Algoriphagus sp. Y33: one gene and its partner. The protein of the gene in region 2 interacts with the protein of the main gene of each other region in a pairwise test. Links are inferred from orthologs where the notes say so. Each region holds a gene or a part of one and is shown on either strand. Other genes may lie near its edges.

Region 1 (6,784 bases), 4.2 Mb from region 2 along the record:
TTTCCTTGATGAGATCGGAGAAATGCCGCTGGGCACCCAAGCAAGACTGCTTCGAGTATTGGAAAATGGTGAATTCATCAAAGTGGGCTCTTCAAAAGTCCTAAAAACTAATGTCCGGGTAATCACGGCCACCAATGTCAAACTTCTCAATGCAGTAGAAAAGGGTAAATTCAGAGAAGATCTTTATTACAGACTCAACACCGTTCCGATTTTTGTCCCTCCCCTGAGAGAGCGTGGAGAAGATATGGTGCTGCTTTTCCGAAAATTCACCTCTGATTTTTCGGAAAAATACAATGTCCGTCCGATTTCCCTGGATGCTGCAGCTCAGGCAGCACTGATGCGCTACTCCTTCCCCGGCAATATCCGTCAGCTAAAAAACATTGCAGAGCAAATCTCACTTTTGGAGAGCGAGCGGGAAGTGGACGCTGCTACATTGGCAAAGTACCTGCCATCGGATAATTCACGCTTGCCGATGACCCTACCGAGTCCGTCAAAAAACAGTGACACCACTGATTTCTCAGAGAGAGATTTGTTGTACAAAGTACTCTTTGACATGAAAAAAGACATGAACGAGTTGAAAAAACTCGTTTTGGAAACCTATCAAAACGGAGGACTAAACCAAAACATCATCCAAAAGCACTCAGGACTTTTCGAAGACTTGGATAGCGGATTCTCTGCCAAAGAAAATACAGAATCCAATTCCGGTTACGTTCCTTTAGTGATCGATTCCAACAAATCAAACTCGGCTAACGAGGATGATTATGAAGATGATGCCATAGAGGATATTATTCACGAGGAAGATGACAATTCGCTTTCACTGGAAAAAAAGGAGAAGGAAATGATTCTAAGGGCTTTGCGCAAGCATAACAACAAGAGGAAATACGCTGCAAGCGATCTGGGAATATCAGAACGCACACTTTACAGAAAAATAAAGCAATATGAGATCGACCAATAAACTTACGCTATATGTACTTGGATTGGTCTTTTTCCTATTCCAGAGTTGTTCTGTCAAATACAGTTTCACAGGAACAAACATCGATTACAACCTCGTTCAGACATTTACCGTCGAAAACTTCTTCAACGATTCAGGCGGAGGGCCTGCAAATATAGAGCAGAGATTCACCGAATCACTGAAAGAATATTACCAGAGAAATACCCAGCTGGAACTGGTAAGATCAAACGGCAACCTGCAACTCATGGGGGCAATCTCCCGATACACCGTCACCCCTCAGGCGGCAGTATCCAGCAGCGACCCCAATCTTCCCGATCGTGCAGGCACCATGCGTCTGACGATAGTCGTGGATGTAGAATACATCAATACCACGAATGAAGAAGAAAATCTGAAAAGAAGTTTTACTTTTTTTCAGGATTATGATCCAAGAACCACCACATTACTTGATGCGGAAGATGAGATGGTAGATGAAATTTTCACTACTATCATTCAAGATATCTTTACCGCGACTGTTGCTAACTGGTAATTTGCCTATATTCAAGCCAAAAGAAATTCACGTGAACGCAGCCCAATTTTTAGAAATAGTCCAAAAAGCAGATTCCTTAGATAGCAGTGAGATGCTACAATTGCAAAAGATCCGGGAGAACTTCCCTTACTTTCAGATCCCGCATGTCCTTGCTGCCCGACACGAATTTCTGAAAGATGGATCGGGAAACATTCCATCACTGGGATATGCGGCGATTACCAGTCCCGATAGAATTTGGCTAAAAGCTTTAATCGAAAAGGTAAAGATTGAGGAGAAAACCGAAGTCCAGGAAGAAATTATCCGGAATACAGACGTTAAAACTGAAGAAAAAGCTTCACCTACTCCTACTCCTCCCGGCGCCAATGCACCGGAAGTCAAATCTGAACCTGTAGAATCAACGCCAAGAAGGAGAAAGCTTCCAAAGGACGATCTAATCGAAACGATCAAAAGAAAAGAAAAAAAAGAAATCCTTGACGAGAAAAAGAAAGAGCAGATTGACTTGATCAAAGCGTTCAGCAAGAAATCAATCAAGATGGCGACCATCAAGGAGATCGAAGCAAACCAGAATACCGAGAACCTTGCAGCTTCCAGTACTCAGATCAATGACAACCTGATATCAGAATCGTACGCCAAGATCCTTGCAAAGCAAGGCAAGAAGCACCTAGCCAAGCAAATTTATGAGAAATTGGTATTGAAGTTTCCGGATAAAAGGACTTACTTTGCGGACTTGATTGAAAAACTGAAAGATTAACATCCATATTATATGTTTACGTTATTGATTACAATTATTCTGATTTTGGCTGTATTGCTAATCTTGGTGATCTTAGGCCAGAATTCTAAAGGTGGAGTCGGTGCGGCATTCGGCGGCAGTGCTTCTCAGATCATGGGGGTGACCCGTACAGGTAATGTACTTGAAAAAGCTACTTGGGTATTGGCAGTTTCTATACTTGTGCTTTCCCTGGCTTCTTCTGCTTTTTATACCGGAGCACAGTCCAACCAGTTCTCTTCTCCTAATATTGAGAATGCCAAGCAGCAAGTGGTAGCGCCTACTTTTGGCGAAGATGACAATAGCCTACTACCTGCAGCTACAGAGGAGTCTCCTATTGAGACTGATACTACTTCCGGAAATTAAGGATATAATTGATAACGCATTTAAAGTCTGCTCCGCCACGGGCAGACTTTTCTTGTTTATACTTCTCTCAACAAACTTTTCCAAAGTTTAAAACTTTGGAAAGTTGATAAAGAACGAATAAGGCTATATAGAAACAGTCTTCAGCAGCAGCCGCTTGCTGATGGGAACCAGAGTTTCCTCAATCGGGAATTCTTGTTGGCTGTGAATCCTCCAAGTAGCAGGATTTGGCAACTCTTTGATCTCCCGTACCAGGTCCATTTTTATTTTTTCAAGCGTATTGACCAAACTACGATGAAACACGCCAATCAGCCACATACTGATGCTTCGGAATTTTTCACCTGCAAAATGAAGTAAACTTGATTGGTAGCGGTAGGCGTGCACTTCCTTCTTTTCTTCCCTTGACAATAATATATACCCCTCTTTATTGTATATAGGAACGATTCCGACCGGTTCGAATTCCAGTTGATCTTCTATATAATCATAAATCGTCTTCCCCTCTTCGATCTGCGAAACCAACTTGGGCAAGGCAAACTCAGTAATCATGGAAAGTTCTTTCATCACACTGTCCTCACTTACGTTGGATTGGTAGTTCAGCTTTCCTTTTTGAAAATCAATTGAATCCAACGTCTTGGGGAAAAGCTCACTGAGTCCGTTACTATTAGACTTCAGTTCGTTCAAATCCCGGTAATGAGCTATCAATTCGCTGAGAGCAGGATAAAGTTTCATCTCATTGAAACGTTTGTTTGTTTCCTGCAAATAGGCCAGCAATTGATACTTTTTATACTCGAAATCAATGTGGCCCTCGGTGATCCAGTTTTTCGGTAGTGTCTTCATAGCAAATAGGTTTGGCAATAATTTACAAAATTCTGACAATTTTGAAGAGCCCTTAGCAAAAATGGCAGTCATCTCTGCCAAAAAAAATCCTAATCCATGCTGAATTCCCCAAGATTGACAGCCGGTTTGTCAGCCTTTCTCTTTATTCCTTCCTTGGCACAAGAAGTGCTATTAGGCAAATACATTTTAATCTAACCTTTAAACGAATTTATATTATGTCAAATGTGAACATCAAACCTCTTGCAGACAGAGTTTTGGTACAACCTGCTGCAGCTGAAGAGAAAACAGCATCCGGCCTTTACATTCCGGATACCGCTAAAGAAAAGCCACAAAAAGGTACCGTAGTGGCAGTAGGAAATGGCAAAAAAGATGAGCCTTTAACTGTAAAAGTTGGAGACACCGTGCTGTACGGAAAATATTCCGGTACAGAATTAAATGTAGAAGGAAGTGATTATCTCATCATGAGAGAGTCTGACATCTTCGCTATCCTTTAATTAATCATCCCTAATTATCGTTAACCAAAATAGTTAAAAAAATGGCTAAGCAATTATTTTTCAATACAAGTGCAAGAGATCAGCTGAAAAAAGGCGTTGATGCGCTTGCAGATGCAGTAAAAGTGACTTTGGGACCAAAAGGTCGTAATGTAATTATAGACAAGAAGTTCGGAGCTCCTACGATCACCAAAGATGGTGTGTCTGTAGCCAAAGAAATCGAACTCGCCGAGCCAATCGAAAATATGGGTGCGCAGCTTGTAAAAGAAGTAGCTTCCAAAACTGCTGACAATGCAGGTGACGGTACTACTACTGCTACTGTACTTGCCCAATCCATCTTCGGCGTGGGTATCAAAAACGTAGCTGCCGGAGCTAATCCAATGGATCTTAAAAGAGGTATTGACAAAGCTGTATCTGCTGTAGTAAAACAACTTCAGGCTGATTCTAAGCAAATTTCTACTTCTAAAGAAATCGCTCAAGTAGCAACTGTATCTGCAAACAATGACGAGGAAATCGGAACCATGATTTCCAACGCAATGGACAAAGTAGGTAAAGACGGTGTCATCACCGTAGAAGAAGCAAAAGGTACAGAAACTGAAGTGAAAACTGTAGAAGGTATGCAGTTTGACAGAGGTTACCTTTCTCCTTACTTCGTGACCAACACAGAGAAAATGGAAGCTGAATTAGAGCAACCATACATTTTGATCTACGACAAGAAGATTTCTTCGATGAAGGAATTGCTTCCGGTTCTTGAGCCGGTAGCGCAATCAGGTAAGCCTTTGGTAATTATCTCTGAAGATGTAGACGGGGAAGCGCTTGCTACCTTGGTAGTAAACAAAATCAGAGGTGCTCTGAAAGTGGCTGCTGTCAAAGCTCCGGGTTTCGGTGACAGAAGAAAAGCAATGTTGGAAGACATCGCCATCCTTACCGGCGGAACGGTTATCTCTGAAGAAAGAGGTTTCAAATTGGAAAATGCAACTGTTGATATGCTCGGTAGAGCTGAGAAAATCAATATTGACAAAGACAATACAACTATTGTGAATGGTTCAGGAGATGCTGCTGCCATCAAAGGCAGAATCTCTGAGATCAAAGCTCAGATCGACAAAACTACTTCTGATTACGACAGGGAGAAATTGCAGGAAAGACTTGCTAAGCTTTCCGGCGGTGTAGCGATCCTTTATATCGGTGCAGCTACTGAAGTAGAAATGAAAGAGAAAAAAGACCGTGTAGATGATGCACTTCACGCTACTAGAGCAGCTGTTCAAGAAGGTGTGGTAGTAGGTGGTGGCGTAGCTCTGGTAAGAGCTGCTGAAGCACTTAATGATCTTAAAGGTCTAAACGAAGATGAGGATACAGGTATCAACATCATCAGACAGGCTATCGAATCTCCATTGAGAACTATCGTTTCCAATGCTGGCGGTGAGCCATCTGTAGTGATCAACAAGATCAGAGAAAACAAGGGTAACTATGGCTATAATGCCAGAACCGATGTTTACGAAGATCTCTTCAAAGCAGGTGTAATAGATCCTACTAAAGTAACTCGTCTGGCTCTTGAGAATGCAGCATCTATAGCAGCACTTCTTTTGACTACAGAATGTGTAGTAGCTGATGTGAAAGAAGATTCTCCTTCAATGCCTCCAATGGGTGGCGGTGGAGGAATGGGCGGCATGATGTAATCATCTCCCATGTCAAGACTAAAGGAGGTTTCCGTCAGGAACCTCCTTTTTTATTAGCTGAATAGTAGAGTTTAAAGGGATTTATAATAAAAAAGGCAGTTAAACTTTTTTCTTCAATCAGTATTAATTGTATTTTGGCTATACTTAACGGCTTCTTTTCTACTCTAAACCTCTAAATGATCCATTTTGACACCATTTTTCTAGTGGATGATGATCCCATAAATAATCTTATCAACAAAAGACTACTAGGAAAAGTTGATCTTGCAGAAAACATAGTTGAATTTCTGGAAGGCGCAGAGGCTTTGGTTAAACTCAATGATATTGACCCGACTCAATCAATCCTTATTTTTTTAGATATCAATATGCCGGTTTTGAATGGCTGGGAATTCTTAGATCGATATCAAGAGCTATATAGCGATAGATCCGATAAGATAGTCATTCTATCTAGCTCCATAGATTATCAGGATAGACTTAAGGCCAAAGAATACCAAGCGGTTTCCGGTTTTCTTGAGAAGCCTTTGACTTTGGAAAAAATAAAAATCCAAATGGAAAAATACGAGCGGGACTAGCTCTTACCTCCTCCATTCACACCATTTTTAACCTATCCATTTTCCCACAGCTTTAGGGTTTTGGTATCATTCCGTCATTTTCGTAAGGATTATCTTATTTTCTCAAGGTGTCTTCAATGAATTTTTTGACATCCTCACGGAAAAGCTTAGCTGAAGGCAAATCGGTGTACATCATATGGCCGGCTTCATAATAAGTCATGATGATCCGATCACTTGCGGACTTGGGAAGCCCCAAATGAGAAATGGAATGCTCAACACCATAAAACACGGTAGCAAGATCATAATACCCATTCATAATCAACACCTTAACATTCGGGTCTTTACTCATGGCATCTGCCATATCAGGAAGCGTAGTGACAGCTCCATCAGTTCCCCAGTACTGATTTCCTCTATGCGACCAGTCCCACTTAAATCCCTCCTTGCTATATGCTGAGGTAGAATAATTCAACTCCTTACTTACCCCCAAAGCTCCATGAAAATAATCCAAAAAACCCATGGTATAAGCAGGTGAAATTGCGTCACTTTGCGGGTCTGTAAATGCACGCATGGACATAGGATCCAGGTTAATTCCTTTGTATCTGGAGTCCAAGCGGCCTACGGTCAT
Region 2 (7,712 bases):
GAATTATCAGGGAAAGGAATTGAAAACCTCCGCCTTGGATTCTTTATGATTTGATGATTCCCTCAAGATCAGCAGGTGAATAGGCTACGGATTTCAGTGTTTTTCTGTCCCCTTTCCTGAAGACCAAGTACAGATCACCTTCTTTTTCATAGAAGCATTCTGTTCCTTTGGAATCATAGTGTGCCACAGTAGCTTTTGCTTCCTCTTCCGTTTTGCAAGCTTTGCTCATATTTGAGCGCTGCACTTCGTCGAAGAGAGTTTTGAATTTCTCTCCTAAGCCAAACTCCAAAATTGCCCCGGAAAGCACATACTGGAGGTCACATAAAGCATCTGCCACTTCTACTAAATCATCGTTTGCGATAGCTTCTTCCAACTCTTTCAGCTCTTCGGCCAAAAGGGATACGCGTAAATCGCACCTTACTTTCTCCGGAATAGTTGGAGAAGGCAAAACGGGGTGCTTGAAGGTTTCGTGGAATAAAGCGACAGAAGTAAGTGACTTAGGATCTTGCATTTTTTTGATTAGTTGAAAGGCTGAAATAACTAAAAAAGACCGGGATTTCCGGCCTTTCTTGGATGGTTTTCTGACTTAGAATTATGTGGAAGCTGCAGCAAACCGCTCAGCTACTGTCTTCCAGTTCAATACATTCCAAAATGCAGAAACGTAATCAGGGCGTTTATTTTGATAGTTTAAGTAATAAGCATGTTCCCACACATCAAGCCCCACCAGCGGGGTTCCTTTGAAATCAGAAATATCCATCAAAGGATTGTCTTGGTTCGCAGAAGAGCCCACTGCAAGTTTTTTATCCTCTCCTATTACCAACCAAGCCCAGCCTGATCCAAATCTGGTTTTGGCGGCATTCTCAAATTCTGTTACAAATGCATCATAGCTACCGAAAGAAGAATCAATCGCTGTAGCTAGGTCACCTTCGGGCTTTCCACCTCCATCTGGGGACATGATGCTCCAGAAGAGTTCGTGGTTATAATGTCCTCCTCCGTTATTTCTCATTGCTGTAGAGTACTTGGAGATATTTTTCAGCACATCTTCTAGCGGCTTGTTAGTATCTACCTTTTCTTCTTCTAGTGCTGCTTTCAGGTTTGAAGCATAAGATGCAGCATGCTTAGTATAATGAATTTCCATTGTCTTGGCATCAATGTGCGGTGCCAATGCGGAATAGTCGTATGCCAAAGGGGTTTGGGAATAACCGGTGGCTAAAATGGCTTTTCCGTCTCCTTTGGCATCATTGGAGCAAGAAGAAAGAATACCCGTGCCCACGAAACCCATTGCGAGACTGGCTTTCGTGGTATTGGACATGAAAGTTCTCCTAGATATAGACTTTTCAAGTTGTTGCATAGATAAAATTTGGTTTAGTTGTCTTGATTTTGATCAAGTGAGCATGAAACTAAACATTTTCCGTCGGTTTTTAAATTGAGAATCAGACAATAAGTCTGATTTTGTGACAAGATGTTTAAGTTTGTATTTCAACGTTCGCTTGGATGGGTTTTTGTCCCGATGTACCACAACAATTTTCCATGGAAATATCATTTTATAAATATCAAGGAACCGGTAATGACTTCGTTATGATCGATGATCGTGCTCAGAAGTTTGATGATTTGGATTTGGCACTAGTAAGTAAGCTGTGCGACAGAAGGTTTGGTGTAGGCGCTGATGGATTGATTCTCATTAGAAATCATCCGTGGTATGATTTTGAGATGATCTATTTCAATGCCGACGGAAGCCAGAGCATGTGTGGCAACGGAGCGAGATGTGCAGTGGCCTTTTCGGCATTTCTGGGGATTGTGGCTGAGAAAACAAGTTTTCTGGCTATTGACGGAGCTCATGAGGCCATTCTGAAAGAGGGGCTGGTGCATCTGCTGATGGGCGATGTGGCCGGAATAGAGGAAAAAGGAGCTGATTCTTTTGTCAATACGGGCTCACCACACCACATTCGCTTTGTTCAAAACATTCATGAATACCCTGTTTTTGAGGAAGGGGCAAAAGTCAGGTATGATCAGATGTATGCTCCAGGGGGCACAAATGTCAACTTCGTGGAAAAAATAAGTGAGGATGAAATCTTTGTCAGGACTTATGAAAGAGGGGTTGAAGATGAGACACTATCCTGCGGGACAGGAGTCACAGCCGCTGCGATTGCAGTGGGCAAAGATCTACATGCCGCTACTATTAAAATCAAAACCCTTGGCGGTCAGCTATCTGTGAAATTTAAAGCGTCTGAAATGGGTAGCTTCAAAGAAATATGGCTGATAGGTCCTGCTGAGTCTGTTTTTGCCGGGAAAATAAGTGTTTAACCAGTCATTGGAGTTCTTCTTCCAAGAACCTGTTTTATTATCAATTATAACAAAAAGGGCTTAATTTTGAAGTCCTAATAGAGAATCACAATAAGCTAGCATGTTAGATATTATAGCAAAAGGACTTGCAAAAGTATTTGGAACCAAGTCCGACAGAGATATCAAGGAACTTCTTCCGATCGTAGCAAAGATCAATGAGGTTTTTTCCGGATTAAAGAGCCTCAGCGATGATCAATTGCGGGGCAAAACCGAAGAAATCAAAGCTGAAATCAATGCGCATCTGAAGGAATATGATGACAAGATCAGCACGATCAGATCAAAGGTAGATGAGTTGCCTGTGAAAGCTATTCATGAAAAAGATCAGCTTTTCAATCAAATAGATCAGATCGAAAAGGATCGAAATCAAGCGCTGGAAATAGTTTTGGAGAAAGTTTTGCCGCAGGCTTTTGCAGTAGTGAAGGAAACGGCAAGGCGCTTTAAAGAAAATGGAAAGCTGGTTGTGAAGGCTACTGATCGTGACCGTGAACTCTCTGCAGGCAAGCAGAATGTGGAGATTCAGGGAGATGATGCAATTTGGCATAACAAATGGATGGCAGCAGGCACTGAGGTGGTGTGGGATATGGTTCACTACGATGTGCAGTTGATCGGTGGGATGGTTCTTCATAAAGGGAAAATTGCCGAAATGGCGACAGGTGAAGGTAAAACGCTGGTTTCTACCCTACCCGCTTACCTTAATGCACTTGCCGGACGTGGAGTTCATATCGTAACAGTGAATGATTACTTGGCCAAGCGTGACTCTGAATGGAATGCGCCACTTTTTGAATTCCATGGTTTAAGCGTGGATTGTATAGATAAATATACTCCTAACTCAGCCGGACGCAAGAAAGCCTATAGATCGGATATTGTGTATGGTACCAATAACGAATTTGGCTTTGACTACCTAAGAGACAACATGGCCCGTGAGGCTGGGGATCTTGTTCAGGGCAAGCATCACTTCGCAATGATTGATGAGGTCGATTCTGTACTTATTGATGATGCAAGAACCCCATTGATTATATCCGGACCGGTACCAAAAGGCGATGTACATGAGTTTGATGACATGAAGCCGAGAGTTTCTACGCTGGTAGATGAGCAGCGCAAGCTGGTGCAGGGCTTCTTGAGTTCAGCCAAGAAAATGATTGCCGATGGCAATGAAAAAGAAGGCGGTTTGGCGCTTTTCCGCGCATTCAGGGGAATGCCTAAGTACAAGCCATTGATTAAATACCTTTCTGAACCGGGAATCCGCGTGATTCTTCAGAAGACAGAAAATTATTACTTGCAGGACAATAAGCGCCAGATGCCTGAAGCAGATGAGCCGCTATTGTTTACCATAGATGAAAAAACAAACGTAGTCGACCTGACCGATCGTGGGATAGAGACAATGACTACCAAGAATGAAAATACAGAATTCTTTATTCTTCCTGATATAGGGGTAGTGATTGCCGATTTGGAGAAGGAAGAAGGAATTACGGATACAGAAAAGCTTGTCCGTAAAGAAGAAGCAATCAAAGACTACAGCATAAAAGCGCAACGGATTCACACCGTAAACCAATTACTCAAGGCGTATTGTATGTTTGAGCGGGACACGGAGTATATTTTGGTGGACGGTAAAGTGAAAATTGTAGATGAGCAGACTGGCCGTGTGATGGAAGGGCGACGATACTCTGACGGATTGCATCAGGCTATTGAGGCGAAGGAAAATGTGAAAGTGGAAGACGCTACCCAAACGTATGCTACGATTACGCTACAGAACTATTTCAGAATGTATCACAAGCTGGCGGGGATGACCGGTACGGCGGAGACTGAAGCGGGAGAATTCTGGGAAATCTACAAATTGGACGTGGTGGTTATCCCTACCAACAAGCCGATTATCAGAGCAGACCGTGACGATAAAGTTTATAAAACTGTCCGTGAGAAATTCAATGCAGTAGGCGATGAGATCAATGAATTGGTCGCTGCAGGGAGACCTGTGTTGGTGGGTACTACTTCGGTAGAAATATCGGAAGTACTCAGCAGAATGCTGACTTTGAAGAAAATCCCCCATCAGGTATTGAATGCGAAGCAGCATGCTAAGGAAGCGGATGTAGTGGCTATTGCCGGTCAAGCAGGTACGGTTACAATTGCAACCAATATGGCTGGTCGTGGGACAGATATTAAGCTGACTCCTGAGGCCAGAAAAGCAGGAGGATTGGCAATCATAGGCACCGAGCGTCATGAATCCCGTCGTGTGGATAGACAGCTCCGAGGTAGATCGGGTCGTCAGGGGGACGTGGGATCTTCGCAGTTTTTCGTTTCCTTGGAAGATAGCTTAATGCGCCTTTTCGGGTCTGACCGTATCGCCAAATTGATGGATAGAATGGGTCTTGAAGAAGGTGAGGTGATCCAGCATAGCATGATATCCAAGTCTATAGAGCGAGCCCAGCGCAAAGTGGAGGAAAATAACTTCGGCACAAGAAAGAGACTGCTTGAGTACGATGATGTGATGAACTCGCAGCGTGAAGTAGTGTATAAGAGAAGAAGAAATGCGCTGAAAGGAGAAAGACTGGAACTGGATATCCTGAATATTCTCTATGATGTCTGCGAAAGCTTGGTAGATATGGGTAAATCCAATGCTGATTCGGAGGATTTCAGAATGAATGTATTCACTACGTTGGGTGTGGATTATAACATAACGGAAAGCGATCTGAAATCTAAAGACGCAGGGCAATTGACCCAAGAGCTTTATACAGTTGCTTTTGAAACCTATCAGAAGAAAAGTGAAGTGATGATGAATACGGCGTTTCCGATCTTCAAGCGGGTTCAAGATGAAAGAGGTGCTACTGTGAAGGATATCATGGTTCCTATTTCCGATGGAGTTAAGCAAATCGGGGTGGTGGTGAATCTAGAAGAGACGGTTAACTCTGAAGGCAGAGAATTAGTGAGAGCAATCGAGAAAAATGTATCGCTGGCTATCATTGACCAGAACTGGAAAGAGCATCTGAGAGATATGGATGACTTGAAGCAGTCGGTGCAAAATGCCGTTTATGAGCAAAAAGATCCACTTTTGATCTATAAGTTTGAAGCGTTTGAAATGTTTAAGCGTTTTATCGGCAAGCTTAATGAAGACATGACCACTTTCTTGACACGCGCAGATTTGCCTAAACAAGATCCGAATCAGGTACATGCTGCTGCTCCTCAGCGGAGCCCGGAGCCTCAAGTACAGGCTTCTAAGGCTGATGTAGATAGTACGTTAAATCCCGGTGCTAACCGTGCGGCAGTAGCAGCTTCCAACGCCGGAAGACCTGCCCCACAGGTAGTGGCACCTAGAAAATCTGATAAGGTGTACGGAAGAAATGACAAAGTTTCTGTCCAATACACGAATGGAACCACTAAAAATGATGTGAAATACAAAAGTGTGGAACAGGATGTGCAGGAAGGAAAATGTGTAATCATTGATAACTAAGCTAAACATGAGAATTTTCTGGATTTTAGGATTTGTAGTTATATTGGTGGGGTGTAAGACTTCTCGCAAGGCCTCTAGTTCTGCCTCAAACTATGCAAACTATCAGGAAAATTTGAATCCATCTCTTCCTCTATATCCTGATTATCGTGCGCAGATGAATTCAAAATCATCTGTTGGATCTTCTGAATCCACCGGAGCGATTGATGATGAGTTGGATCAGCTTCAGGCAAGTTTAATCAGTAAGAATAAGTCTGAGCCATATTTTAGCGGATATTCAGTTTTGGTTTATTCGGGAGTAGACCGGGATAAAGCATTCAAAACACGCAATGATATAACCATGAATTTTCCTGATCTTATACCGGAGATGCAATACCAGCAGCCAAGATATCTTGTGAAGATTGGAAGATTTGTACATAAAATAGAAGCTCAAAAAAGCTTTGCCGAAGTAAAAACACAATTCCCTACAGCGCGAATAATTCAAGATAGGTTTCAACGGGAAGATTTCAAGACTCAAAAAGAACCCAACCAATAAGATGCTGAAGGAAAAAATTAAATCTCTGGCTAAGGATTATAAGGAAGAAGTAATTGCAAATCGACGCCATCTTCATGCAAATCCCGAACTTTCTTTCCAAGAGTACAATACATCGAAATTTGTAAAGGAAAAATTACAAGAAATAGGAATTACGACCATTGAATCCAAGGCAGACACAGGCTGGTCAGCTTTGATTGAGGGCAAGAATCCCGGGAAGCGAGTGGTGGCACTTCGGGCAGATATGGACGCATTGCCAATCATTGAGGCAAATGAGGTTTCCTATAAATCCAAAAATCCGGGTGTGATGCATGCCTGTGGACATGACGCGCATACTGCATCTCTACTTGGAGCGGCCAAAATATTAAATGAAGTCAAGAATGACTTCGAAGGGACCATCAAGCTAATTTTTCAACCTGGGGAGGAAGTGGCTCCCGGTGGCGCGTCTTTGATGATTGCGGATAAAGTGCTGGAAAACCCAAGACCAAACGGAATTATTGGTCAGCATGTAATGCCTTTTATAGAAGTGGGCAAAGTAGGCTTCCGTCCCGGAATCTACATGGCCAGTGCTGATGAACTCTACGTGACAGTAAAAGGTAAAGGCGGTCATGCGGCTATGCCTGAGACATTGATTGATCCTGTTTTGATCGCATCCCATATGATTGTGGCTTTGCAGCAGGTGGTCAGTAGAGCTGCCAGTCCCAAGATTCCTTCTGTACTTTCCTTTGGAAGAGTGGAGGCATTGGGAGCTACCAATGTAATTCCTAATGAAGTGAAGATACAAGGTACATTCCGCACGTTAGACGAAGGTTGGAGAGCAAAAGCACATGAAAAAATGCTTTCAATTGCTAAAGGAATAGTAGAAGGAATGGGTGGAGAAGTGGATTTTGAGATCAAAAAAGGATACCCATTTTTGAAAAATGACCCAGAACTGACTGAACGATCCCATCAGGCAGCCATAGCCTATCTAGGAGAAGAGAATGTTCTCGATCTGGATATTTGGATGGCAGCAGAGGATTTTGCTTTTTATTCTCAGGAAGTTGCAGGCTGTTTCTACAGATTGGGTACAAGAAATGAAGCCAAAGGAATTACCTCAGGAGTTCATACGCCTACTTTTGATATTGATGAAGATGCGTTGGAAGTTGGAGCGGGACTAATGGCATTCTTGGCCGTGTCCGAACTCGAAAAAGCATAAACTTACCTTAACTTCCCTTCAGTTCTTTTCGAGTAAATTCCCACTTTATTAGACCCTCTCTACGATGAAAAAACTCCTTTCTACTTCAGTTTTTGCTTTTCTACTTGTTACCCAAACATTCGCTTGGGGTCAGCTAGGACACTATTTGATAGGCTATATGGCTGATAAGCAGTTAAAAAAGTCTGTGCGAAAAAAGGTAGAGA

Evidence for each region.
Region 1: the proteins of secA (region 2) and secG interact in binary tests that used the Escherichia coli proteins (3 or more experiments, as listed by UniProt). The link is inferred for Algoriphagus sp. Y33 from one-to-one orthologs.

The regions. Positions count from the first base shown.
Region 1 is NZ_CP061947.1:953,335-960,118, reverse strand. What follows is about bases 930-3,925. They hold secG (preprotein translocase subunit SecG), read left to right. Parts: upstream 930-2,241; coding sequence 2,242-2,610; downstream 2,611-3,925. Other genes in these bases: groES (co-chaperone GroES), read left to right, coding at 3,660-3,925; ID165_RS03955 (hypothetical protein), read right to left, coding at 2,734-3,444; ID165_RS03965 (hypothetical protein), read left to right, coding at 1,510-2,229; lptE (LPS assembly lipoprotein LptE), read left to right, coding at 939-1,478; ID165_RS03975 (sigma-54-dependent Fis family transcriptional regulator), read left to right, coding at 930-955. Outside these bases: more of ID165_RS03975, read left to right, coding at 1-929; more of groES, read left to right, coding at 3,926-3,938; groL (chaperonin GroEL), read left to right, coding at 3,980-5,611; ID165_RS03940 (response regulator), read left to right, coding at 5,788-6,180; ID165_RS03935 (S10 family peptidase), read right to left, coding at 6,275-6,784. UniProt on the Escherichia coli protein: Subunit of the protein translocation channel SecYEG. Overexpression of some hybrid proteins has been thought to jam the protein secretion apparatus resulting in cell death; while this may be true it also results in FtsH-mediated degradation of SecY.
Region 2 is NZ_CP061947.1:5,173,090-5,180,801, reverse strand. Bases 2,062-5,985 are described here. They hold secA (preprotein translocase subunit SecA), read left to right. Parts: upstream 2,062-2,404; coding sequence 2,405-5,785; downstream 5,786-5,985. Other genes in these bases: ID165_RS21170 (hypothetical protein), read left to right, coding at 5,793-5,985; dapF (diaminopimelate epimerase), read left to right, coding at 2,062-2,304. Also shown: ID165_RS21190 (nucleoside triphosphate pyrophosphohydrolase family protein), read right to left, coding at 44-511; ID165_RS21185 (superoxide dismutase), read right to left, coding at 593-1,351; more of dapF, read left to right, coding at 1,531-2,061; more of ID165_RS21170, read left to right, coding at 5,986-6,317; ID165_RS21165 (M20 family metallopeptidase), read left to right, coding at 6,319-7,509; ID165_RS21160 (S1/P1 nuclease), read left to right, coding at 7,574-7,712. UniProt on the Escherichia coli protein: Required for protein export, interacts with the SecYEG preprotein conducting channel.